Regions from separate parts of the Pseudaquabacterium rugosum genome, predicted to be linked through region 1. Evidence: predicted binding sites of a transcription regulator. Region 1 holds the regulator's gene; each other region holds the start of a gene.
The links. Region 1 encodes sigma-54, which starts transcription at its own class of promoters, with help from an activator protein. Its sites were predicted from a motif close to TGGCANGNAANCTGCTTT; they were not measured.
Positions count from the first base shown of each region.

Region 1 (7,545 bases):
ATCAACAAGTGGCAGCGCGGCTTCGACAAGGTCGTCAACGTGCAGGGCTCGGACCACCACGGCACCATCGCCCGCGTGCGCGCCGGCCTGCAGGCCGCCGGTGTCGGCGTGCCGCTGGGCTGGCCCGACTACGTGCTGCACAAGATGGTCACCGTGATGAAGGGCGGCGAGGAGGTCAAGATCTCCAAGCGGGCCGGCAGCTACGTGACCCTGCGCGACCTGATCACCTGGACCAGCCGCGACGCGGTGCGCTTCTTCCTGATCAGCCGCAAGGCCGACACCGAGTTCGTCTTCGACGTCGATCTGGCGCTCAAGGCCTCGGACGAGAACCCGGTCTTCTACGTGCAGTACGCGCACGCCCGCATCTGCTCGGTGCTGGCCCAGTACGGCGAGAAGACCGGCCGCACGGTCGATGCGGCCGCCGATCTGGCGCCGCTGACCGCGCCGACCGAACTCGCGCTGATGCTCAAGCTGGCCGCCTGGCCGGCGGTGCTGTCGGGCGCGGCCGAGGGCGTCGCGCCGCACGACATCGCCTTCTATCTGCGCGACCTGGCCTCGGCCCTGCACAGCTGGTATGCGGCCGAGCGCTTCCTGGTCGACGACCCGGTGCTGGCGGCCGCCCGCATGGCGCTGCTGGCGGCCACCCGCCAGGTGCTGGCCAACGGCCTGGACGTGATCGGCGTCAGCGCGCCGCAGCAGATGGCCCGCGAACCCGCGGCCGCCGTCTGAGTCCGGCCCGCGCCGTCCATCCCCGCCGGGCCGCCCCGCGCCCCGGCCTTCCGCGAGCCCTGTCCGCCGCCGCCGCGAACCGGAGTCCTGGTGAACCGTAACGTCCGCTTGCCCCGAGGCCGCTTCGTCGTCGGCCTGATCATCGGTCTGCTGATCGGCCTGGCCGCGGCGCTGGCCGTCGCGCTGTACGTGACCAAGGCGCCGGTGCCCTTCGTCAACAAGGTGCCGCAGCGCAGCGCCGAGCAGGATGCCGCCGAGGCCGAGCGCAACCGCCACTGGGATCCGAACGCCAGCCTGGGCGGACGCCGCACGCCGCCGGCCGATGCGGCCTCGGCAGCCACCCCGGCCGCCCCCCCGGCCTCCAGCACGGGCGGCCCGGGCGCGGCCCAGCCGGGCGGAGCGGCCACCACCCCGCCGGGGACGCCAGGGATGCCGCCCGCCGCCGCCGGAACGGGTCTGCCCCCGGCCAGCCCGCCCGCGGCGGCGAGCGCCGCCACGCCACGCGCCAGTGCCGCGAGCACGCGCGCATCCGCGGCCTCGGCGGCCGCGCCGCGCCCGCTGGTGTTCTTCGTCCAGGCCGGCTCCTTCAACCGGCCCGAGGAGGCCGAGGCCCAGCGCGCCCGTCTGGGCATGCTCGGCGTCTCCGCCCGCGTGACGGAGCGCGAGCAGGCCGGCCGGCTGTTCTACCGCGTGCGCGTCGGCCCCTTCGACAGCCGCGACGAGGCCGTGGCGGCCCAGGCGCCGCTGCAGGAGGCGGGCATCGACACCGCCCTCGTGCGCGTCGAGGCCCAGCTGCGCTGATCCACATCCCGCCACCGGCCGTGGCCCCCGCGCTTCGCCGCCGCCGTGCGCGCCACCGGGGAACCCCGGGCCGCGCCCCCGCTCCAACCGCGCAACGCATCGATCCCTCCGAGGACCCTCAGGCATGAACCGTCGCGACTTCGTCTCCCGTCAACTGGCCACCGGCCTAGCGCTGGGCACCCCCGCCCTGCTCGCCCACGCGCAAGGATCCCCGCAGGAAGGCCGCGATTTCCGCCGCGTGGCCGAGCCGCTGGCCATGCCCGCGGGCAAGGTGCAGGTGGTCGAGTTCTTCGGCTACTGGTGCCCGCACTGCAACGCGTTCGAGCCGGCGCTCGAGTCCTGGGTCCGCCAGCTGCCGGCCGACAAGGTCGCGTTCACCCGCATCCCGGTGGCCTTCCAGGCCTGGCACGAGAACTACCAGAAGCTCTATTTCGCGATCGAGGCCCTGGGCCAGATCGACAAGCTGCACACCAGCGTCTTCAAGTGGATCCACGTCGACAAGAAGCGCCTGGACAAGGATGACGAGATCCGTGCCTGGGCCGCGGCCAGCGGCGCCGACGCCACCCGCATCCTGGACGCGATGAAGAGCTTCGGCATCGCCGGCAAGCTGGCCAAGGCGCGCCAGCTGGCCCAGGGCTACGGCATCGACGGCGTGCCGACGATCGGCGTGCACGGCCGTTGGATGACCTCGCCGTCGATCAGCGGCGGCCCGGATCGCGCCCTGAGCGTGACCAATCAGCTGATCGCCCAGGTCCGCGCCTGATCCTCCGGCCGCCGGGCGCTGGTCAGCCTCGCCCCGGCCACGCATACTGCGCGGCGAGACGGAATTCGCGCCACGGCCCGCCCCAAGGCAGCGAGATCGGACTAGAATGGCATGCAATTTCTGTGCCGCTCATGTCGTCCCTGCGCTCCGTCCTCGTCGTCCTGTTGTCCGGTTCCGGCCTGCTGAGCCTGCCGGCCATGGCCGCCTCGGCGGACCGCACCCAGCCGCTCACGCTGGAATCCGACAAGCCCTGCACCGTCAACCTGGCCCGACAGGTCAGCCAGTGCAGCGGCAACGTCGTCATCACCCAAGGCACGCTGGTGCTGCGCGCCGAACAGATCGAGCTGCGCGAGAGCCGTGAGGGCCATCCCTCGGCCACCGCCAGCGGCAGCACGGCCAAGCCCGCCCAGTACCGCCAGAAGCGCGACGGCAGCGACGAGACCGTCGAGGGCAGCGCCACCCGCATCGACTACGACGGCAAGGCCGGTACGCTGCGCTTCGTCGGCCAGGCGGTCGTGCGGCGCCTGCGCGGCACGACGGTGGCCGACGAGATCACCGGCGGCGAGATCGTCTGGGACAACGTGGCCGAGCAGATCAGCGTCAGCGGCGGTGCGGCCAGCGCCGGCAATCCCGGCGGCCGCGTGCGCGCGGTGATCCAGCCGCGGGCCACCGTGCCCGCCGCGCCCCAGGTGCCCTTGCCGCTGAAGACCGGCCCGTCCGGCGCGGACCGCCCATGACGACCGCCTCCGCGACCCGCACCGCCGACGGCGGCAGCCGGCTCGAGGTCCGCGGCCTGCAGAAGCGCTACGGTGCCCGGCAGGTGGTCAAGGAAGTCCATCTGCGCGTGGCCGCCGGCGAGGTCATCGGCCTGCTCGGCCCCAACGGCGCAGGCAAGACCACCACGTTCTACATGGTCGTCGGCCTGGTGCGTGCCGATGCGGGCGAGATCCACATCGACGGCCAGCCGGTGCAGCACCAGCCGATCCACCGCCGCGCCAGCCTGGGCCTGAGCTACCTGCCGCAGGAAGCCTCGATCTTCCGCAAGCTCAGCGTCGAGGAGAACATCCGCGCCGTGCTCGAACTGCAGCACGATGCCCAGGGCAAGGCCCTGGACCGCGCGACCATCGACCGCCAGCTCGAACAGCTGATGGACGACCTGTCGCTCACCCGGCTGCGTGACGCGCCCGCGCCGTCCCTGTCCGGCGGCGAACGCCGGCGCGTCGAGATCGCCCGCGCGCTGGCCTCGCAGCCCCGCTTCATCCTGCTCGACGAGCCCTTCGCCGGGGTCGACCCGATCGCGGTGATCGAGATCCAGCGCATCATCGGCTTCCTGAAGGCGCGGGGCATCGGTGTGCTGATCACCGACCACAACGTGCGCGAGATGCTCGACATCTGCGACCGGGCCTACATCATCAGCGAGGGCCGTGTGCTGGCCGAGGGCACGCCGACCGAGATCGTCGGCAATCCCGACGTGCGGCGCGTCTACCTCGGCGAACACTTCAAGATGTGACGGACGGAAGCAAGCAGTCATGAAACCGTCCCTGCAGGTCCGCCTGTCCCAGCACCTGGCGCTGACGCCGCAGCTGCAGCAGTCGATCCGGCTGCTGCAGCTGTCGACGCTCGAGCTGCACCAGGAAATCGAGCAGATGCTCGAACAGAACCCCTTCCTCGACGTCGAGGAGGACCACGCGCCGATGGAGTTCGGGCTGGAGCGCCTGTCGTCCAGCCAGGACGCCGCCGGCCAGCGCGAGAAGGAACGCCTGGCCGAGCGCGAGGACGGCGCCGCCGGTGACGGCTCCGGCGGCGACGAGCCGGCCGGGGTCGACAACGCCGACTTCGGCGCCACCGAGCGCGACGACTGGGAAAACGGCACCGAGCGCGACGACTTCGACGGCATCCGCGAGCTGCCCTCCGGCAACACCGGCAGCGGCAGCGGGGACGACGACTTCGAGCCCATCGAGTCGGCCGACCAGGGACCGACGCTGCAGGACCACCTCCGGCGCCAGCTGCTGGGCATGCGGCTGTCCGAGGAGGACCAGGCCGCGGTGCTGGTGCTCATCGAGTCTCTCGACGAAGACGGTTATCTGGGCGACCCGCTCGCCGAGATCGCCGAGCGTCTGGGCAGCGCGCTCGGCATCGATCCGGACGATCCCGATCAGGCCGACGAACGCGAGGAGCTGGCCGACCGCCTGCGTTGCGCGCTGAAATGGCTGCAGAGCATGGAGCCCACCGGCGTCGGCGCCTCGGGCCTGTCCGAATGCCTGGTGCTGCAGCTCAAGGACAAGCCGCGCAGTCCCGCACGCAAGGTCGCCATCCGCATCGCCGAGGCCGGCCTCGAGCTGCTGGCGCGCCGCGACGCGAAGAAGCTGATGCAGGCCACCGGCGCCGACGAGCAGCTGCTGCGCGAGGCCCAGGCCCTGATCCTGAGCTGCGAGCCCAAGCCCGGCCGCCCGTTCGCGCGCGCCGAGGCCAACATCATCGTGCCCGACGTCATCGTGCTGAAGTCGGGGCGCGGCTGGAAGGCGACCCTCAATCCGGACGTCATGCCCAAGCTGCGCATCAACGACCTGTACGCGCAGGCCATCCGCGGCCAGCGCAACGGCTCGGCCAGCGGGCTGTCGTCACGCCTGCAGGAGGCGCGCTGGTTCATGAAGAACATCCTGCAGCGCTTCGACACCATCCTGCGCGTCAGCCAGGCCATCGTCGAGCGGCAGAAGGGCTTCTTCACCCACGGCGAGATCGCGATGAAGCCGCTGGTGCTGCGCGAGATCGCCGACGAGCTGGGCCTGCACGAGAGCACCATCTCGCGCGTGACCACGGCCAAGTACATGACCACGCCCTACGGCACCTTCGAGCTGAAGTACTTCTTCGGCTCCAGCCTGAACACCGAGGCCGGCGGCAACGCGTCGAGCACCGCGGTGCGCGCGCTGATCAAGCAGCTGGTGGCCAACGAGGACCAGGCCAAGCCGCTGTCCGACAGCCAGCTGTCGGACATGCTGGGCGAGCAGGGCATCACCGTCGCCCGCCGCACCGTGGCCAAGTACCGCGAGGCGCTGAAGATCGCGCCGGCCAATCTGCGCAAGGCCTTGTGAGCATTCCCCGGACGGGCCCGGCCCAGCCGGCCCCGTCCGCCTGACGTTCCGTCTTCCCGTACCCCGCGATGCCTGCCCTGTGCAGGCCGTCCGCGCTGGAGGCTTCCTGCCGTGACCACCCCCAAATTTCCCAAGCCGCCGATCGGCGGCATGCCGCGCCACCGCCGTGATGACGGCCCCGCCCCTCACGGAGCCCGACGTGGCCCGGGCCCGGGCCACGCCCCCCACGGCGGCCCGCAAGGCCGGGGTCCGGGCGGCCCCGGGCGACCGGGCCCCGGCCCCGGCGGCCGACCGGGTGGCCGACCGGGCGGCCCACCGCTGCGCCGGCCGGAGCTCGCGCTGGCACCGGTGGCCAGCGGCGAGCCGGTCTCGCTGTTCCTGCCCTGCCCGGCCGGCGTCGAGCCGCTGCTGGCCGACGAGTGCGCCCGCCTGCTGGGCGTCGACCGCTCGGTGGTGCCGGCCGATCCCTCGCGCCGGCCGGTGATCGAGCTCAAGGGCGGCGTGCGGGTGCGCGCCGACGGCGTGGGCGCGATGCGGCTGAACCTGGAATGCCGCCTCGCCCAGCGCGTGCTGTGGCCGCTGGCCCACGGCCCCTACGGCCACGAGGACGACCTCTACGCGCTGGCCCGGCGCGTGCCCTGGGTCGACTGGATCACGCCGCGCGAGACCTTCCGCATCGACACCAGCGCCCAGCGCTCGCCGCTGCAGAGCCTGAACTTCGCCACGCTGCGGGTGAAGGACGCGCTGTGCGACGTGCTGCGCGATGCCACCGGCGAGCGCCCCAGCGTCGACACCCGCCACCCGGACCTGTCGCTGGTGCTGCACCTGGCCGAGGATCTGGCCACGCTGTACGTGGACCTCAGCGGCGAGGCGCTGTTCAAGCGCGGCTGGCGCGACGAGCGTGACGGCGGCCTCAAGGGCGAGGCGCCGCTGAAGGAAACGCTGGCCGCGGCCATGCTGGCGGCCGCCGGCTGGCAGGGCCGGGCCGAGGACGGCGCCCTGCTCGACCCCTGCTGCGGCGCCGGCACCATCGCCATCGAGGCGGCGCAGATCGCCTGCGGCATCGCCCCGGGCCTGCAGCGCCGCTTCGCCTTCGAGCAGTTGCGCGCCTTCCGCCCGCTGCTGGGCGAATGGGCCCGCCTCAAGACCGAGGCCAAGGCCCGGGTGCACGCGCCGGCCGTGGCCATCCACGCCGGCGACGTCGCCTTCCGCATGACCGACTTCGCGCAGCGCAACGCGCAGCGCGCGGGCGTCGGCCACGCGATCCAGTTCAAGACCGGTGATGCGCTGCAGCGCCCGGCCCCGGCGGCCGGCGGCCTGCTGGTGCTGAACCCGCCGTATGGCGAGCGCATCGAGGCCAAGGGCACGCACGGCGTGCGCGATGACGACATGCGCGGCCCGCGTGGCCAGGGCAGCCGCGAGGACTTCGATGCCGGCGCCTCGGCCGGCGAGTTCTATGCCGCACTGGCCGCCCACTGGAAGCGGGCCTACACCGGCTGGACGGCCTGGGTGCTGAGCCCGGACCTGAAGCTGCCGCAGGCGCTGCGGCTGAAGGAGACGCGCCGCGTGCCGATGTGGAACGGCGCGATCGAGTGCCGGCTGTTCCGCTTCGACCTCGTCAGCGGCAGCGCCCGCACCCCGCGCGAGCCACGCGCAGGTGACACGCCCGAGGCCGGGACCGCCGCCGGCTGATCAACCGGGCGCTGCGGGCAGCGCTCAGCCCTTCTGGCCCAGCATGCCCATCAGGCCGCCGACCAGGCCGCCCAGGTCCGGCTGGGCGCCGGCGGCCGGCAGCTGGCCGTTGGGCGTCATCTGGTCGATGACCTGCGGCAGCAGCTGCGCCAGCTGGCCGCCCAGGGCGTCGGCCGGCAGACCGAACTGCTGCGCCAGCTCACCCAGACGGCCCTGGCCCAGCGCGGCACCGATCTGCTCGCCGGACACCGGCAGATTGGCGCCGGTCGAGACCCAGCTCTGCACGGCCTCGCCCAGGCCCCCTTGCTGCAGCTGCGAGACCAGCGCGCCCAGGCCGCCGGCGCCGCCCTGCTGACCGCCGATCAGGCTCATCACCAGTTGCATGAGCGGCGGCATGCCGCCGCCGGCCTGGCCACCGAGCGCCTGGCCGAGCGCACCGTTGACCGCTTGTCCGAGCATTGAATCGAG
Region 1 is NZ_JBBUTF010000008.1:119,842-127,386, reverse strand. It holds gene argS (arginine--tRNA ligase) at 1-729, shown strand, start outside; gene AACH11_RS10625 (SPOR domain-containing protein) at 820-1,530, shown strand; gene AACH11_RS10620 (thiol:disulfide interchange protein DsbA/DsbL) at 1,655-2,293, shown strand; gene lptA (lipopolysaccharide transport periplasmic protein LptA) at 2,425-3,030, shown strand; gene lptB (LPS export ABC transporter ATP-binding protein) at 3,027-3,803, shown strand; gene AACH11_RS10605 (RNA polymerase factor sigma-54) at 3,823-5,385, shown strand; gene AACH11_RS10600 (THUMP domain-containing class I SAM-dependent RNA methyltransferase) at 5,734-7,077, shown strand; gene AACH11_RS10595 (YidB family protein) at 7,102-7,545, opposite strand, start outside.

Region 2 (7,545 bases), on a different contig from region 1:
CACAGCATGGCCGTGGCGGGGTGGTGGACAGGGACTCCGGAATCGGCGGGCGGGTGACGGGGCCTGCGCCCCGCCCCACCTGCCACGACCGCTCACGCCGACCGCACGGGGCGGTGGTGTGGCGGACGCTGGTGCGGGCCGCGAACGGCCCGCGGCGGGCTTACTTGCGCAGGCCCAGCTTCTGGATCAGGGCGGTGTAGCGCTCGGGAGTGCGGCCCTTGAGGTAATCCAGCAGCTTGCGGCGACGGCTGACCATCTTCAGCAGACCGCGACGACCGTGGTGGTCCTTGGCGTGGGTCTTGAAGTGGGGGGTCAGCTCGTTGATGCGCGCGGTCAGCAGCGCGACCTGGACTTCCGGCGAACCGGTGTCGTTCTCGCTGCGGGCGTTGCCCTTGATGATCTCTGCGCGCTTGATGTCGGCCACGGACATGGTGGTGTTTCCTGGTGGGGTGGAAACCGCGTGGCTGCCGGCTTGTGGAGCGACCGCCGCACCGCACGGGGCGATGGACGGACGCCGGGAGGCCGGCGGGCGACGATGTCGGTTTCCGTTGACGACTTGCGGCAGCGGGTGAAACCGACCCGCGCCGTGCTGATGCCCTGCCCCGTGGCACCCCGCACGCAGGCCGGTGGCGCACGCGCGAAGCCCCCTGCGGAGCAGAACCGGCGGATTATATGCGCAGCGCGCCGCGCAGGCGCTCGACGCCGTCCAGCAGCCGCTGTGGATCGCGTGACGCGAAACACCAGCGCAGCCAGCCCTGGGCCTCGGCGCCGAAGGCCGCGCCCGGCGCCAGGCCCAGGCCGTGCTCGGCCACCAGGGCCTGGGCGCAGGCCAGCGAGTCGCCACTGCCGGGCATGCTGAAGAACGCGTACATGCCGGCCTGCGGACGCGCCAGGTGCACACCGGGCACGGTCGCCAGCGCATCGCACAGCGTGTCGCGGCAGTGGTGCAGATGGGCCACCAGCGGCGGCACCAGCGTGTCGGCCAGCGCCAGCGCCTGCAGGCCACCGCGCTGCACGAAGACCGGCGCGCAGGAACTGTTGAACTCGATCAAGGTGCCGGTCGGCCCGATCAGCCCGGCCGGCAGCAGCAGCCAGCCCAGACGCCAGCCGGTCATCAGGAAGGCCTTGGAGAAGCTGCCGACGACGATCACCCGGTCCTGCGGCGTGGCCAGATCGGCGAAGCTCGGTGCACAGGCCGGGGATGCCGGCCGCGCGCCACCGGCGGCCGGCGCCGGGCCGTCGCCGTACCACAGGCGGTCGTAGACCTCGTCGGCGACGATCCAGGTGCCGGTGCGGCGGCAGTGGTCGAGGATGGCCTGCTGCTCGTCGCGCGTCAGCGTCCAGCCGGTGGGGTTGTTCGGCGCGTTCAGCAGCAGCACGCGGGTGGCCGGGGTGACGGCCTGCAGCAGGCGCTGCAGGTCCAGCCGCCAGGCGCCGTGGGCGTCCGGCGCCAGCGGCACGCGCGTGAGCCGGGCACCGAGGATGGCGGGCTGGGCCGGCAGGTTCGGCCAGACCGGCACCACGCAGACCACCTCGTCGCCGGGCGACAGCAGCAGCTGCATGGCCGTCATCAGCGCCGTCACGCCGGACGAGGTGACGGCGATGCGCTCGTCGCCCGGGTCGCCGTGCAGGCCGGCGAGGTACTGGCGCAGGGCCTGGCGCAGCTCGGGCAGGCCGAGGTTGTGGCTGTAGAAGGTCTCGCCGCGGGCCAGCGACTCGGCGGCGGCCGCACGCACCGGCTCGGGCGTGACCTGGTCGCTCTCGCCGAACCAGAAGGCCAGCACGTCGGGGCGGCCGAGCGCGGCGTTGGCCACGGCGCGGATCTGGCTGCCCGGCAGGGCGGCGATGGTCGGACGCAGATCGGGCAGATGCGGCACGGGCGGACTCATGGGGGTGGAGGTTCTGCGGATGACAGGGTGTGGTCGATGATGGGGCGACAGCCGGTCGGGCGCGCCGGCGCGCTCGCCGACACCCTCGCCGGGACGCTCACCGCTGACTGCGCGCCCAGGGCGCCCGCGCACGGTGCCGACCGGGCTCAGCCCGGCCGCACCATCTTGCAGCTGGCGGGCAGCTCGACCTGCCGTGGCTCGAAGCGCCGCATCACGCGGAAGCCGTAACCCGAGCCCTCGACCTCGTGCTTGACCCCGCGCGCGCCGACCCGGTCCATCACGCCGACCAGCAGCGGCTGCTGGAACTGGTGGTCGGACGCGCGCATCACGCCCTCGTGGAAATCGCGCAGGGGGCCCAGCCGCGTGGTGTCCAGCTGCAGACCCTCCAGTGCCCGGGCCACCGCCAGCGGATCGGCGCTGCGCGCCTTCTCCATCGCCTGCACCAGCAGCTCGATCAGCGCCTGCATGCGGGCGTGCAGATAGTCGTCGCGCGGCTGCGGATAACGCTGGCGGAACTGGCCGACCAGGGCATCGGCCGCCGCGCCACCGACATTGGGCAGCCACTCGGCCACCGCCAGCACCTTGCCGACGCCCGCCTCGCCGATGGCCGCCGGCGCGCCCAGCGCGTTGCCGTAGAAGGTGTAGAAGCGCAGGTCCAGGCCCAGCTCGCGGCAGGCCTTGATCATCAGCGTCAGGTCCGGGCCCCAGTTGCCGGTGACCACCGCCTGCGCCCCGCTGGCGCGGATCTTCGAGGCCCAGGGCAGGAAGTCCTTGATCTTGCCCAGCGGGTGCAGCTCGTCGCCGACGATCTGGATGTCGGGCCGGCGGCGGCCGATCTCGGCGCGCGCCTGCTGGTTCACGTACTGGCCGAAGCTGTAGTCCTGGCCGATCAGGAAGACCTTGCGCAGCTGGCGGTCGTCCTGCAGCACCGACATCAGCGCGCCCAGCCGCATGTCGGCATGGGCGTCGAAGCGGAAGTGCCAGAAGCTGCAACGCTCGTTGGTCAGCGCGGGCTCGACGGCGGCGTAGTTCAGCAGCACCTGGCGGCGCTCGGGATCGCGCTGGTTGTGGCGGTTGATGGCGTCGATCAGCGCGCCGGCCACGGCCGAGCTGTTGCCCTGCAGCACCCAGCCGATGCGCTGGTCGGCCGCCAGGCGCAGCAGGTTCAGCGCCTCGTCGGTGCTGCCCTGGTGATCCAGGCGCTGCAGCGCCAGCGGCCGCGCGCCGCCGGGCAGGCGCACGCCGCCGCGGGCATTCACCCGCTCGACCGCCCACAGCAGGTTGCGCCAGGCCGCCTCGCCGCCGGCGGCCAGCGGGCCGGACAGGGCCTCGATCATGGCCAGCCGGATCGGCTCGCCGGGGGCCGCCGTCTGGGCGCGCACGCCCGGGGCGGCCACCACGGCCGCCGCCCCTGCGCCGGCACCGACGAGCTGACCGAGGAAGCGGCGACGGGAAGGCGGGAGGTCGGACAGGACGGTCTGGACGGTCTGGGCGGACATGGGTTCAGGCCGGCGCGACGCGGCCGCCGGGCATCAGGTCAGGGGATGGGACGGGATGGCGGGCACCGGAGCCGGCCCCACCGGCGGCCGATCCTGCGGCTCATCCAGCGGCCAGCGCGGGCGCACGTCGAAGGCGTAGTCGGGCCGGGCGGTGGCGATGCCGGTCTGCAGCCGCATGGCCGCGGCCAGCGCGATCATCGCCCCGTTGTCGGTACACAGCGACAGCTCCGGATAGTGCACGCGCCAGCCGCGCTTGCGCGTCGCCTCGTCCAGCTGGGCGCGCAGCGCGGCGTTGGCGCCGACGCCGCCGCTGACCACCAGCCGCTTCAGCCCGGTGCGCTTGAGCGCGTCCAGGCTCTTGCGCACCAGCACCTCGACGATGGCGGCCTGGGTCGAGGCGGCCAGATCGGCCCGCTCGACATCCGTCGGCGCGGGGCCCAGCTTGCGCAGCTGCACCGCCACCGCCGTCTTCAGGCCGGCGAAGGAGAAATCCAGATCCTTGCTGTGCAGCAGCGGGCGCGGCAAGGCGTAGGCATCGCCCCGCCCCTGCTGCGCCAGGCGCGACAGCGCCGGCCCGCCCGGATAGCCCAGGCCCAGCAGCTTGGCGCTCTTGTCGAAGGCCTCGCCGGCCGCGTCGTCGATGGTCTCGCCCAGCAGCGCGTACTGCCCGACGCCATCGACCCGCATCAGCTGGGTGTGGCCCCCGGAGACCAGCAGCGCGACGAAGGGGAACTCCGGCGGATCGGCCGACAGGAAGGGCGACAGCAGATGGCCTTCCAGGTGATGGACGCCGAGCGTCGGCCGGTCGAGCGCCAGCGCCAGCGCGCAGGCCACGCCGGCACCCACCAGCAGCGCGCCCGCCAGGCCCGGGCCGCGGGTGTAGGCCACCACGTCGATGTCGGCGCGGCTCAGGCCGGCCTCGGCCAGCACCTCGTCGGTCAGCGGCAGCACGCGGCGGATGTGGTCGCGCGAGGCCAGCTCGGGCACCACGCCGCCATAGGCCTCGTGCATCGCGACCTGGCTGTGCAGCGCGTGCGCGCGCAGGCGCGGCCAGACGATGGGCCCGCCACCGGCCCCGGTGCCTGCCCCGGCGGTAGCCGGCGACGCCAGGGTCACCACCGCCACCCCGGTCTCGTCACATGATGATTCGATGCCCAGCACATTCATGGCGCGCGAGTGTATCCAGACCGCCGCCACCGGCTGGCCGCGATGGCGGGTCGCAATGGCGGGTCGCGACGGCGCCGCACCCAGGCGCACCAACGCACACCAGCGCCGCACCCGAACCGCACCACACCCATGCAGGACCGGCCCGGCCTGGTGCATCGGGCCGGCCACTGGCGCGTCACTTGCTTGGGATTGCGCCATGAAGACATCCGTCTCCACGCTGCGCATCGTCATCGTCGCCCCCGAGAACCTCAGCCCCGGCCCGGACATGGATGCCGAGCTGCTGGAAGAGGCCGACCGCTCGCGCAGCCTGCGCATCGGTCTGCTGGAGGGCGGCTACAACATCGTGGCGGTGCTGCCCTCGGACATCTACCTGCCCGAGCGCATCGCGCAGATCCAGCCCGACCTGATCATCGTGGATGCGGAAAGCCAGGCCCGCGACACGCTGGAACACGTGGTGATGGCCACGCGGGATGCGCGGCGCCCCATCGTGCTGTTCACCAACGAGGAAGACCCGACCCACATGCGCGAGGCCATCGCCGCCGGGGTGACGGGCTATGTCGTGCAGGGGCTGGCGGCTGAGCGGGTCAAGCCGGTGCTGGACGTGGCCATGGCCCGCTTCCAGGTCGAGGAAGGCCTGCGCCGCGAGCTGGCCGACGCCCGCAGCCAGCTCGGCGAGCGCAAGATCATCGAACGGGCCAAGGGCCTGCTGATGACGCGCCACGGCCTGAACGAGGACGCGGCCTACGCCCGCCTGCGCAAGACGGCGATGGACAAGGGCCTGAAGATGGCCGACCTCGCCCAACGCCTGATCGACGCGAGCGAGCTGCTGGGCTGATCCGCCCCCTGCGGCGCCGGGCCACGCACCAGCGCCGACCGCAGGCACCCCGGGATGGTGCATTGCAGCAGGACCGGCGCGCCACGGCCCGCGCACGGCCTCCCTGCCGCGGTGCATGGGGTGCCGGACCGCGGGAGATCCAGGCTGGCACGCCCCGTGCTTAGTACTCTGCAAGAAGGTCAACGGCGATCTTCCCTCACAGGACAGGCCACTCCAACGTCGGAGTGACCCGCCCAGGACGACGGCGTCCCCACCCTCTGTCGCGGCATCCGCGGCGGTCCGGTGCGGACGCCTTTTTGTTTTTCCGTCGTAGCGAGAGAGCCCCCGCGATGTCTTCCCTGTCCAAGCCCGCCAAGGAAACCCCCGACATGAGCCGCCGTACCGTCATCAAGGCCGCCGCCGCAGGCGTGGCCGGCGTCACCGCCTCCGGCATGGTGCCCGGCCTGCAGGCCGCCGTGTATGCCGCCGGCTCCGACAAGCCGGAGAAGGAAGAAGTCCGGATCGGCTTCATCCCGCTGACCGACTGCGCCAGCGTGGTGATGGCCAGCGTGCTGGGCTTCGACAAGAAGTACGGCATCAAGATCATCCCGACCAAGGAGGCCAGCTGGGCCGGCGTGCGCGACAAGCTGGTCAACGGCGAGCTCGACATGGCCCACGTGCTCTACGGCCTGGTCTACGGCGTGCACCTGGGCATCGGCGGCCCCAAGAAGGACATGGCCGTGCTGATGACGCTGAACAACAACGGCCAGGCCATCAGCCTGTCCAAGGCGCTGGCCGACAAGGGCGCCGTCGACGGCCCGTCGCTGGCCAAGGTGATGGCGGCCAACCCGCGTGAATACACCTTCGCCGGCACCTTCCCCACCGGCACCCATGCCATGTGGATGCACTACTGGCTGGCGGCCGCCGGCATCAACCCGCTGTCGGGGGCCAAGCTGATCACCGTGCCGCCGCCGCAGATGGTGGCCAACATGCGCGTGGGCAACATGGACGGCTTCTGCGTCGGTGAGCCCTGGAACCACCGCGCCATCATCGACGGCATCGGCATCACCGCCAACACCACCCAGGACATCTGGAAGGACCACCCCGAGAAGGTGCTGGGCGCCACCGGCGAGTTCGTCCAGAAGTACCCCAACACCGCACGTGCGGTGATGATGGCGGTGCTCGAAGCCAGCCGCTGGATCGACGCCGGCCTGCAGAACAAGATGAAGATGGCCGAGACCGTGGCGCAGAAGGCCTACATCAACACCAGCGTCGACGCGATCAACCAGCGCATCCTGGGCCGCTACCAGAACGGCCTGGGCAAGACCTGGGACGACCCCAACCACATGAAGTTCTTCGGCGACGGCGCGGTGACCTACCCGTACCTGTCGGACGGCATGTGGTTCCTGACCCAGCACAAGCGCTGGGGCCTGCTCAAGAGCCACCCGGACTACCTGGGCGTGGCCAAGGCCATCAACCAGACGGCGCTCTACAAGGAGGCCGCCGGCGCCCTGAAGATCAGCGTGCCCAAGAGCGATCTGCGCAGCAGCAAGCTGATCGACGGCGTGGTGTGGGACGGCAAGGAGCCGGCCAAGTACGCCGACGGTTTCAAGATCAAGGCCTGAGCCTGACGCGGGTCGTGTGCGGCAGCGCCGCGGACGACCCCGCCCATCCACACCTGACGTGTCCCGCACGAGCAACTGGAGATCCCCATGGTCAGTGCCGTCTTCCACTCCCCGCTGAACACCGTCGAGCCCGGCGCCGCGGCCCGCCCCGCCGCCACCGGCGCTGCCGCCGCCACCACGGCCGACGCACCCACCGCGACCGCACCGGCCCCCGTCGCCCCCCGGCCGGCCCGCGACTGGCGCGGCTTCTGGATGGCCGTGCTGCCGCCGGTGCTCGGCCTGGCCACCCTGATCGCGATCTGGGCCGTCGCGACGATGAACAGCACCACCTTCCCCACCCCGGCACAGACCTTCGACGCCGCGGTCAAGCTGTTCGCCGACCCGTTCTACAGCAACGGCCCGAACGACCAGGGCATCGGCTGGAACATCCTGAACTCGCTGCAGCGCGTGGGCCTGGGCTTCGGCATGGCCGCCCTCGTCGGCATCCCGCTGGGCTTCATCATCGGCCGCTTCGAGTTCGTCAGCCGCATGGTCTCGCCGCTGATCAGCCT
Region 2 is NZ_JBBUTF010000019.1:2,200-9,744, reverse strand. It holds gene rpsO (30S ribosomal protein S15) at 161-430, opposite strand; gene AACH11_RS18925 (pyridoxal phosphate-dependent aminotransferase) at 669-1,889, opposite strand; gene AACH11_RS18920 (branched-chain amino acid ABC transporter substrate-binding protein) at 2,036-3,388, opposite strand; gene tsaD (tRNA (adenosine(37)-N6)-threonylcarbamoyltransferase complex transferase subunit TsaD) at 3,422-4,555, opposite strand; gene AACH11_RS18910 (ANTAR domain-containing response regulator) at 4,752-5,390, shown strand; gene AACH11_RS18905 (CmpA/NrtA family ABC transporter substrate-binding protein) at 5,720-6,994, shown strand; gene ntrB (nitrate ABC transporter permease) at 7,082-7,545, shown strand, end outside.
Region 2: a site for sigma-54 is predicted at 4,724-4,741, ahead of AACH11_RS18910 (ANTAR domain-containing response regulator). Genes of this name have one in related genera too.

Region 3 (7,545 bases), 130 kb from region 1:
CGGCACCGACGTGCCCTGGCTGCAGCTGGCCGCCGGCGACCTGGCCATCAAGTGGCTGATGGCCGCCGTGCTGCTGCTGCCCTACAAGGCCATGCTCGGCCATCTGCAGGCCTGGGTGCCGCTGGCCACGGCCTCCACGGCCACCGCCACCACCGCCGACGGCGGGCGCTGAGCCCACGGCGGCAGCGCGGCGGCGCTCAGCGCGCCAGCGCCGCCGTCAGCACATCCCCGTGGTGGACGATCCACGCCGGCAGGAAGTGGTTGTCGTCGCGGTAGACCGGCAGGCCGCGCCGCGCGTCATGGGCCTCGCAGCGGCCGTCGCGGCAGTAGGCCGGGCGCAGGTCGATCTGGCGCACGGCCGCGCCGTGGGCCGCCGCCGCCACCATGTCGTCGAGGAAGCGGTCGCCATGGCGCGCCGCCCAGTCCGGATCGGGGAAGGTCTGCAGCGGCGCCTGGCCCCACAGCGCGCGGCGCAGGGCCAGCGGCCCGATGCTGGTGCTCGCCTGCGGCGTCGGCCGCACCAGCACCACCTGCAGGCCGCGGCCGGCCAGCGCGTCCAGCAGCCGGGCGCCCTCGTGCACCGCCGCAGCGCGGTGGCCATCGGCATCGAGCTCCCGGCAGCGGCCGTCGGCCACCTGGCAGAGGTTGGACGGCTGCTGGTCGAGCGCGGCCCAGTTGCCCGACAGCACGACGGTGTCCACCGGATCGGCCAGCGCGCGCTGGCGCAGGCGCTCGAACACCTCGTGGCAGCGGAAACCGTGGTCCTTGCGGTTGGTGGCCGGAATCGGCGGACAACCGGGTGACAGCGCGAAACGCACCGGCTGCCGCGCATGGCGCGCGAACCAGGCGTACAGATGCTGGGCCCGGGAATCGCCGAGCACGACGATGCGTGGGCCCGGGGCCTGGGCGTTGAGCTCGCAGAAGACCAGCTCCGACGGCCCGAGCAAGGCACGCTCGCAGTCGTCCGGAGCCAGCGCCTGGCCGACCTGCGCCTGCAGGGCCATCAGCGCCGGCTCGCGCCCGCCCAGCCGCGCCGGCCAGCCCTGGCTGGCCAGCACCGCCAGCCCGGCCAGCGCACCGGCGCCCAGGGCCACGGCCGGCACGGTGAGCCGCCAGTGGCCGATGGCCGGCTGCACCCGTGTGGCGACCGGCCGCTCGATCCAGCGGAAGGACAGCGCGCCCAGCGCCACGCTGGCGGCGATGCCGGCCAGCCGCGCGGCCGGGCCGCTCCACTGCGCGCTGGCCACCGCGTAGTGGCAGGCCACCATCAGCGGCCAGTGCCACAGATAGATCGAGTACGACCAGCGGCCCAGCGCCTGCACGACGGCCGTGCGCTCGACGGCCCACGTCCAGCCACCGGCCACCCCCTGTCCGGCGATCAGGTAGAGCACGGCGGCCAGCACCGGCCACAGCGCCAGCGCACCCGGCCACTGCGGCTCCCAGCGGTGGCCACGGCCGGCCAGCAGGCAGCCGACGAGGATCAGCAAGGCCGCGGCCCGCAGCCCATGGCGCCAGGCCGGCGACAGCCGCGCCGGCCACTCCCGCAGCAGGAAGACGAGGCCGCCGGCGAGCATCTCCCCGCTGCGTGCGGCCAGCGAGAAGAAGGCCTGCGAGGGGTCCTGGCGGGTCAGCCACACGCCATAGCCGAAGCCCAGCACGGTGAGGGCCACCAGCACGCCGGTGGCCCGCCGCGCCTGCTGCCCGGCATCGGCCGGGAAGCCCCTGAGGATGGCGGCCAGGCCCATCAGCCCCAGCGGGTACAGCATGTAGAACTGCCATTCCACGCTGAGCGACCAGGTGTGCAACAGCCAGCGCTCCTCGACCCCGCTGTTGAAGTAGCCCAGGCCCTCGTTGAACAGATGGTGGCTGACGAACAGCAGGGCATGGACGGCCTGCCGGCCGAGGGCCGCATAGTCGGCCGGCGGCAGCAGCACGGCTCCCAGGGCCAGCAGCGACAGCACCATCACCACCAGCGCCGGCCAGATGCGCAGCGCCCGCGCGAGCAGGAAGCGCGGATACGAGAAATCGCCGCGCGCCAGGCCACCCCAGGCGATCTGCGTCATCAGATAGCCCGAGATGACGAAGAAGACATCGACGCCGATGAAGCCCGCGGCAAAGCCCCGCACATCGAAGTGGTACAGCACCACCAGCGTGACGGCGAGGGCGCGCAGCGCGTGGATGTCGTGGCGGAACGTGGGCTTGGGGGTCATGCGGCGGTCGGTCGTGACCCGCCGCCGCCGAGGGCGGACCATCCGGATCACATCACCGCATGCTAGGGAGCGCACCCCGGCCTGATCGCCGGAAATGAGGGGCCGCGCCGGCTCAGGTCCCGGGCCCGAAGCAGAGCGCGTGGTCGCTGCACACCGCGCAGCTCGGCGCCTTGCAGATCATCAGCCCGGCCTGCTCGCACAGCTGCTTGTAGAGGAACTTCTTCCACTTCATGTCGCGGTCGTTCCGTGCCGCCAGGGTCGGAAAGAACCGCGACATCAGCGCGCCGAGCGCGGCCCGGTCGGGCAGCTGCAGGTCCTGCCACAGGTGGTCGTCGCCCAGGCAGGCGACGGCCACGGTCTGCGCCAGGGCCGCGATCTCGGCCGGCGTGGCCACGGCCGGATCGGCATGCGCCAGCAGCAGCGCACGCACCTCCTCGATCTCGTCGCCACGGCGGGCGATGCGCGAGAGCGCCAGCGGCACCGGCCGGGCCAGTGCCAGCAGCGCGAGCGGGGACGGACGGTCTCCCATCAGCGGGCTCCGTTCGCCCTCACACCGCCGCTGCAGCATGGGTGTAGCACTTCTTCGGGCAGATCTTCGCGCAGGCGGTGCAGCCGATGCACAGCGCCTGGTGCGCGATGGTCATCACCTTCTTCTCGTACTCGGCGTCATCGTCGTCGTCACCGACGGCGATGCGGTTTCCCTCGTCGTCGAGGCCGACGAGTTCGAGCACGCCGCGCGGACAGACGCGGAAGCAGCGGCCGCAGCCGATGCAGGTGTCCTCGTTGATCTCCTGGACGAAGGTCGGCGTCCAGGTCTCGCCCGAGGGCATGGTGATGGTGAACGTGCTCAAGGCGGACTCCTCGGTTCAGGCGTCAGCGGTCCGGGCAACGGCGGCGGCCGGACCGGCGCTTCAGGCGCTGGCCGCGGCCAGCCGCGCGCGGGCGGCGATCAGCGCCGCATGCGCGTCGTGGGCGGTCCGGGCCACCTCGGGGATGCGCTCCCAGTGGGTGGGCAGCTCCTCGCTGAGGTCGTGCAGGTCCATCTTGGCCTGCGTGGCCTTGGCATTGAGCTTCTTGATCTCGGCCTTCAGGGCGTCGACGTCGACGGTCTCGCTCATGGTTTCACGCTCCCCAGGTGGCGACTTCGCGGTACTTCTCGACCATGCCAATGCCTTCGGTGACCAGCTTGTTGCCAGCCTCGGCCAGCTTGGCCAGGCTCGCATAACCGAAACGATGGACGTCCCGCAGATGGCGATTGACGACGATCAGCCGGCCGGTGGTCAGCACCGTGCGGCCGAAGCCCTCGTGGCTCATCTTCGTCATCGGGCTGACCATGCACTTCGTGGCCTTCTCGATGCACAGGCCGACCGCGTTGTGGAACAGGTCCAGGCGCCACAGCGTCTCGGGGTCCGGGTCGCCCATCATCGGCATCTCGCGCCGCTGCTCGGGCGTGAGGATGTAGGGCGCCAGCAGCGTGAGGTCGGACTTGCCCTCCCAGGTGCCGTGGGTGTCCTGCGCGCGCAGCTGCTTGATCAGCTCGCGGATGAAGGGGGCCTGCAGCAGTTCCTCGTCGGTGCGAACGACCTTGGCCTCGGCGGTGGGGGTCGCGGTATCGGTGGTCATGACTTGACTTCCTCGTCGTCCTCGAAGTCGACGCTGCGCGCCTGGCCCTTCATCAGGGCCTTGCGCAGCCAGGGCGGTGGCGTGCCCTGGAGCACCCCTTGCAGCTTGTCCAGGATGTCCAGGATGGGCTCGGGCGCCGGCACCTTCACCGGGTGGATCTTGCTGGCGACCACGCGCGCGGCCGCACTGCCACCGATGGCCGCCACGTAGACGATCGCGCAGTCGGCGATCGCCGCCAGCTTGGGCGCCAGCTTGTCCTCGTTGCCGTCCTCGGCCAGGTCCTCGCCGAAGGCGAAGTCCTCGACGAAGCGGTAGCCGGTGGGCTCGATCTCGTAGACGGCCAGATGCCTGGCCCAGCCGAAGTGCGCGTCCACGCGCTGCTGGTCCTGGGTCGCGAAGGCGATCTTCATGTCACGCTCCTTCAGGGGTGGTCGTGGGGACGGGGCCGTGCGCGGCCGCACGCTCGGCCTTCTGGCGGCGCACGAGGGCATCGACGGCGACCGTGATCGCCTCGGGCGGGCGCGCCGCGTCGAGCGCCGCCGGCTGCAGCGGCCAGTCCTGCGGCCCGTGGTGCGGGATCAGGTCGATGAACAGGTTGCCCAGCTCGTAGACCAGGTTGCGCGTGCCGCGGTAGCCGATGTGGCAACTGTGGGCATTGCCGATGCGGTCGAACTTCGGGATGCCGAGCCGGAACAGCGGCTTGCCCAGGCGCTCGGCGGCCTGGCGGCCGTGCGAGTGGGTGATCAGCAGGTCGACATCGGCCGCGCGGGCCAGCTGCTCGAAGTCCTCCAGATCGCCGATCACGACCTCGTTGGCCGGCACCTGGGCGTTGAGCGCGCTCTGGGTGGTGGTGATGGCCACCGACACCTCGGCGCCCATCTCGGCCAGGAAGCTGCCGACCGCGTACAGCAGATCGGGCTCGGCGCCGATGGCCACCTTCTTGTGGCCGAAGTGGAAGTGGCCGTCGAGCATCGCGTCGACCAGCTGGCTGCGCTGGCGCTTGACGCGCTCGGGCACCGGCCGGCCGCTCAGTTTCGCCAGCAGCATCACCAGCGCGTCGCTGGCGGCCAGGCCGGTCAGGCGGTCGAACAGCGTGCAGGGCACGCCGCACTGCTGCCGCAGGCGCTCGGCCGCGGGCTTCATCTGCGCGCCGATGGCCACCGCGTGGCCGCACCGGCCCAGCGTGCGGATGGCCTCCAGCGGCGTGCCGCCCAGCGTGGTGCCCAGCCAGTCGTCGGGGATGTGGCCGTCGAGCGAGCCGGCCACGTCGGGCAGCATCACCGGCGTCAGGCCGAAGCGCTCGAACAGCTCGCGCAGCTCCTCGACATCACCGGGCGACAGGTGCGAGCCGGGCAGCACCGCGATGCGGCTGGCGTCCTTCGGCGCATCGGCCGCGCACGGCGTGGTGACCTGGCGGATCACGCCCTCGACCGCGCGCGACCAGCCGTCCTCGAAGGCACCGACATAGTCCGGCGTGCTGACGTAGACCACCTCGGTGTCGGCGATCTCGGGGTGCTTCTTGCGGGCCAGCGTGATGTAGGCCTCGACGTCGTCGCCCTTGGTCTCGGTCAGCCCGGTCGAGCAGATGGCGATCATCTGCGGCCGGGCCCGCTGGCGGATGTTGAGGAGGGCCTTCTCGAGGTTGTCGTAGCCGCCCATCACCGTGGTGGCCTCGTTCATGGCCGTGGTCTGCAGCGGGATGGCCTCCTTGAAGTGCCGCACCAGCAGCACCAGACCGAAGGACGTGCAACCCTGGCTGCCGTGCATCATCGGCATGCAGCTGTCCAGGCCCATGAACGCATAGCTGGCGCCCAGCGGCGCGCTCATCTTCAGCGGATTGACCGCACACGCCTTCTTCGACTCGCTGACATGCGCCATGAGGGGCTCCTGCGTTGGGCTCGACAGGCCCTTTGCAGGATGGATGCCAGCACCGCAGACGCCTGCAAGTGCCTGTCAGCGCGCGATTTCGTACGGGATCAGCGCGGGATCAGCGCCGGACCGCCCGCGGCATGAACGCGACAAACGCGACGACCGGTGCGCCGACACGGACCGCGGCCGCTCAGTCGGCCGCCAACGCCCCCGCATGGCGCCAGCAGCCCTTGCCCGCCCGCTTGGCGCGGTAGAGCGCGGCATCGGCCTCGCGCAGCAGATGGGCGCCGTCCTGGCCGTCGCCCGGGCACAGCGCGATGCCCACGCTCAGCCCCACCTGCACCGTCACGCCATCGCGCAGCGTGAACGGGCGCGCCACCTCCTGCAGCAGGCGCTGCGCGACCTGGGTGGCCACCGTCGCCTCGGCGCCGGGCAGCAGCACGACGAACTCGTCGCCACCGACACGGCACACCGCATCCTGCTGCCGCAGCAGGCCGCGGAAACGCTGCGCGACCTGGGCCAGCAGCTGGTCGCCCGCATCATGGCCATGCTGGTCGTTGACGCGCTTGAAGCCGTCGAGGTCCATGCACAGCACGGCGAAGCGGGTGGACTGCCCCGCCTCGCGCAGGCGGGCCAGACGCTCGGTGAACTCGCGCCGGTTGGGCAGGCCGGTCAGCGGATCCTGCAGCGACAGGCGGCGGTTCTCGAACTGCAGCTGCAGCAGTTGCAGCAGCATCCGGTGGTTGTGGTGCAGCAGCAGCCAGAAGGCCGCCGCACCGGCCGGAATCATGCACGAGGGGCCGAGCAGCCCCGGCAGCGGCGAGCCCGCCAGCCCGGCCCACAGCAAGGCCCCGTCGACCAGCACCACCGCCGCCGCCAGCCGCGGCAGCGCGGCCCAGCGCGCCACCACCACCGCCAGCATGCCGACCACCAGCACCGGGGCCAACGCCGTCAGCGCCAGATCACCCAGCCACAGCGCCGCCATCGCGCCCAGCCCCATCGCCAGCAGACGCAGCACATTGGCCGTCATGCGCAGCGGCCGCCAGGCCTCGGCGCGGGCCGAGCCCACGCCCCGCCCGCGCAGCGGCAGGCAGGCCGCCTCGATCGCCAGCCAGGCCAGCGGCCAGTCGGCCCCGCTGGCCCGCCAGGCCATCAGCGCGACCACCACCGTCCACAGCAGCTCGAAGGCCTGCAGCGCCGGCACCTCGTCCAACGTGCGCCACAGCACCTGCCGCAGCTCGGCCGACTCATCGGCCAGCGGGCCCTGCAGCAGACGCCGCAGGCGCGGGCCGACACGCAGGCCTGCGGCAGGCACGGCCGTGCCTGCCGATGCCGGATCGGCAGCGGCGGCGGCGGTCGGCGTCGGCGGGGCCGCCGGCGGACAGTCGTGCAAGGGAACGCCCATGGGGCGCATGTCGGCCGTCGGGGGCGGGACTTGATACCGGATCGAGAAAGCCCGACACCCGGGATCCATGCGCCCGTCCCGGTGGGGGCGCGGGGCCCGATCCGGCGCCCCGCAGACCGCAGCGGGCATCCGCACCGGCCGGACAGCGCGCGCTCAGCCCGGCGCCGCCTCCGCCGCCAGCTGCTGCGCGCTCTGCGCACGCAGCAGACGGTCCTCCGCCTCCCAGGGGGCCGGGGCGCGCACCTGGGCCCACATCGGGTTGTGCAGGGCCTTGTCGATCTCGTCGATCATCGTGACCATGCCCTCATAACCGGCGAACGCATGGTGACGCTCCTGGTTGATGTCCATCCACGGCATGCGGGCCTTGAGCGCGACGAACTGGCTGCGGCCGCCGCTCAGCATGATGTCGGCCTTCGCGTCGCGCAGCATCGCGTACAT
Region 3 is NZ_JBBUTF010000008.1:245,045-252,589, reverse strand. It holds gene AACH11_RS11190 (VUT family protein) at 1-172, shown strand, start outside; gene AACH11_RS11185 (acyltransferase family protein) at 198-2,210, opposite strand; gene AACH11_RS11180 (nitrogen fixation protein NifQ) at 2,323-2,739, opposite strand; gene fdxB (ferredoxin III, nif-specific) at 2,759-3,061, opposite strand; gene AACH11_RS11170 (CCE_0567 family metalloprotein) at 3,122-3,328, opposite strand; gene AACH11_RS11165 (NifX-associated nitrogen fixation protein) at 3,333-3,833, opposite strand; gene nifX (nitrogen fixation protein NifX) at 3,830-4,243, opposite strand; gene nifN (nitrogenase iron-molybdenum cofactor biosynthesis protein NifN) at 4,245-5,711, opposite strand; gene AACH11_RS11150 (diguanylate cyclase domain-containing protein) at 5,893-7,107, opposite strand; gene nifE (nitrogenase iron-molybdenum cofactor biosynthesis protein NifE) at 7,261-7,545, opposite strand, start outside.
Region 3: a site for sigma-54 is predicted at 5,743-5,760, ahead of nifN (nitrogenase iron-molybdenum cofactor biosynthesis protein NifN). Genes of this name have one in related genera too.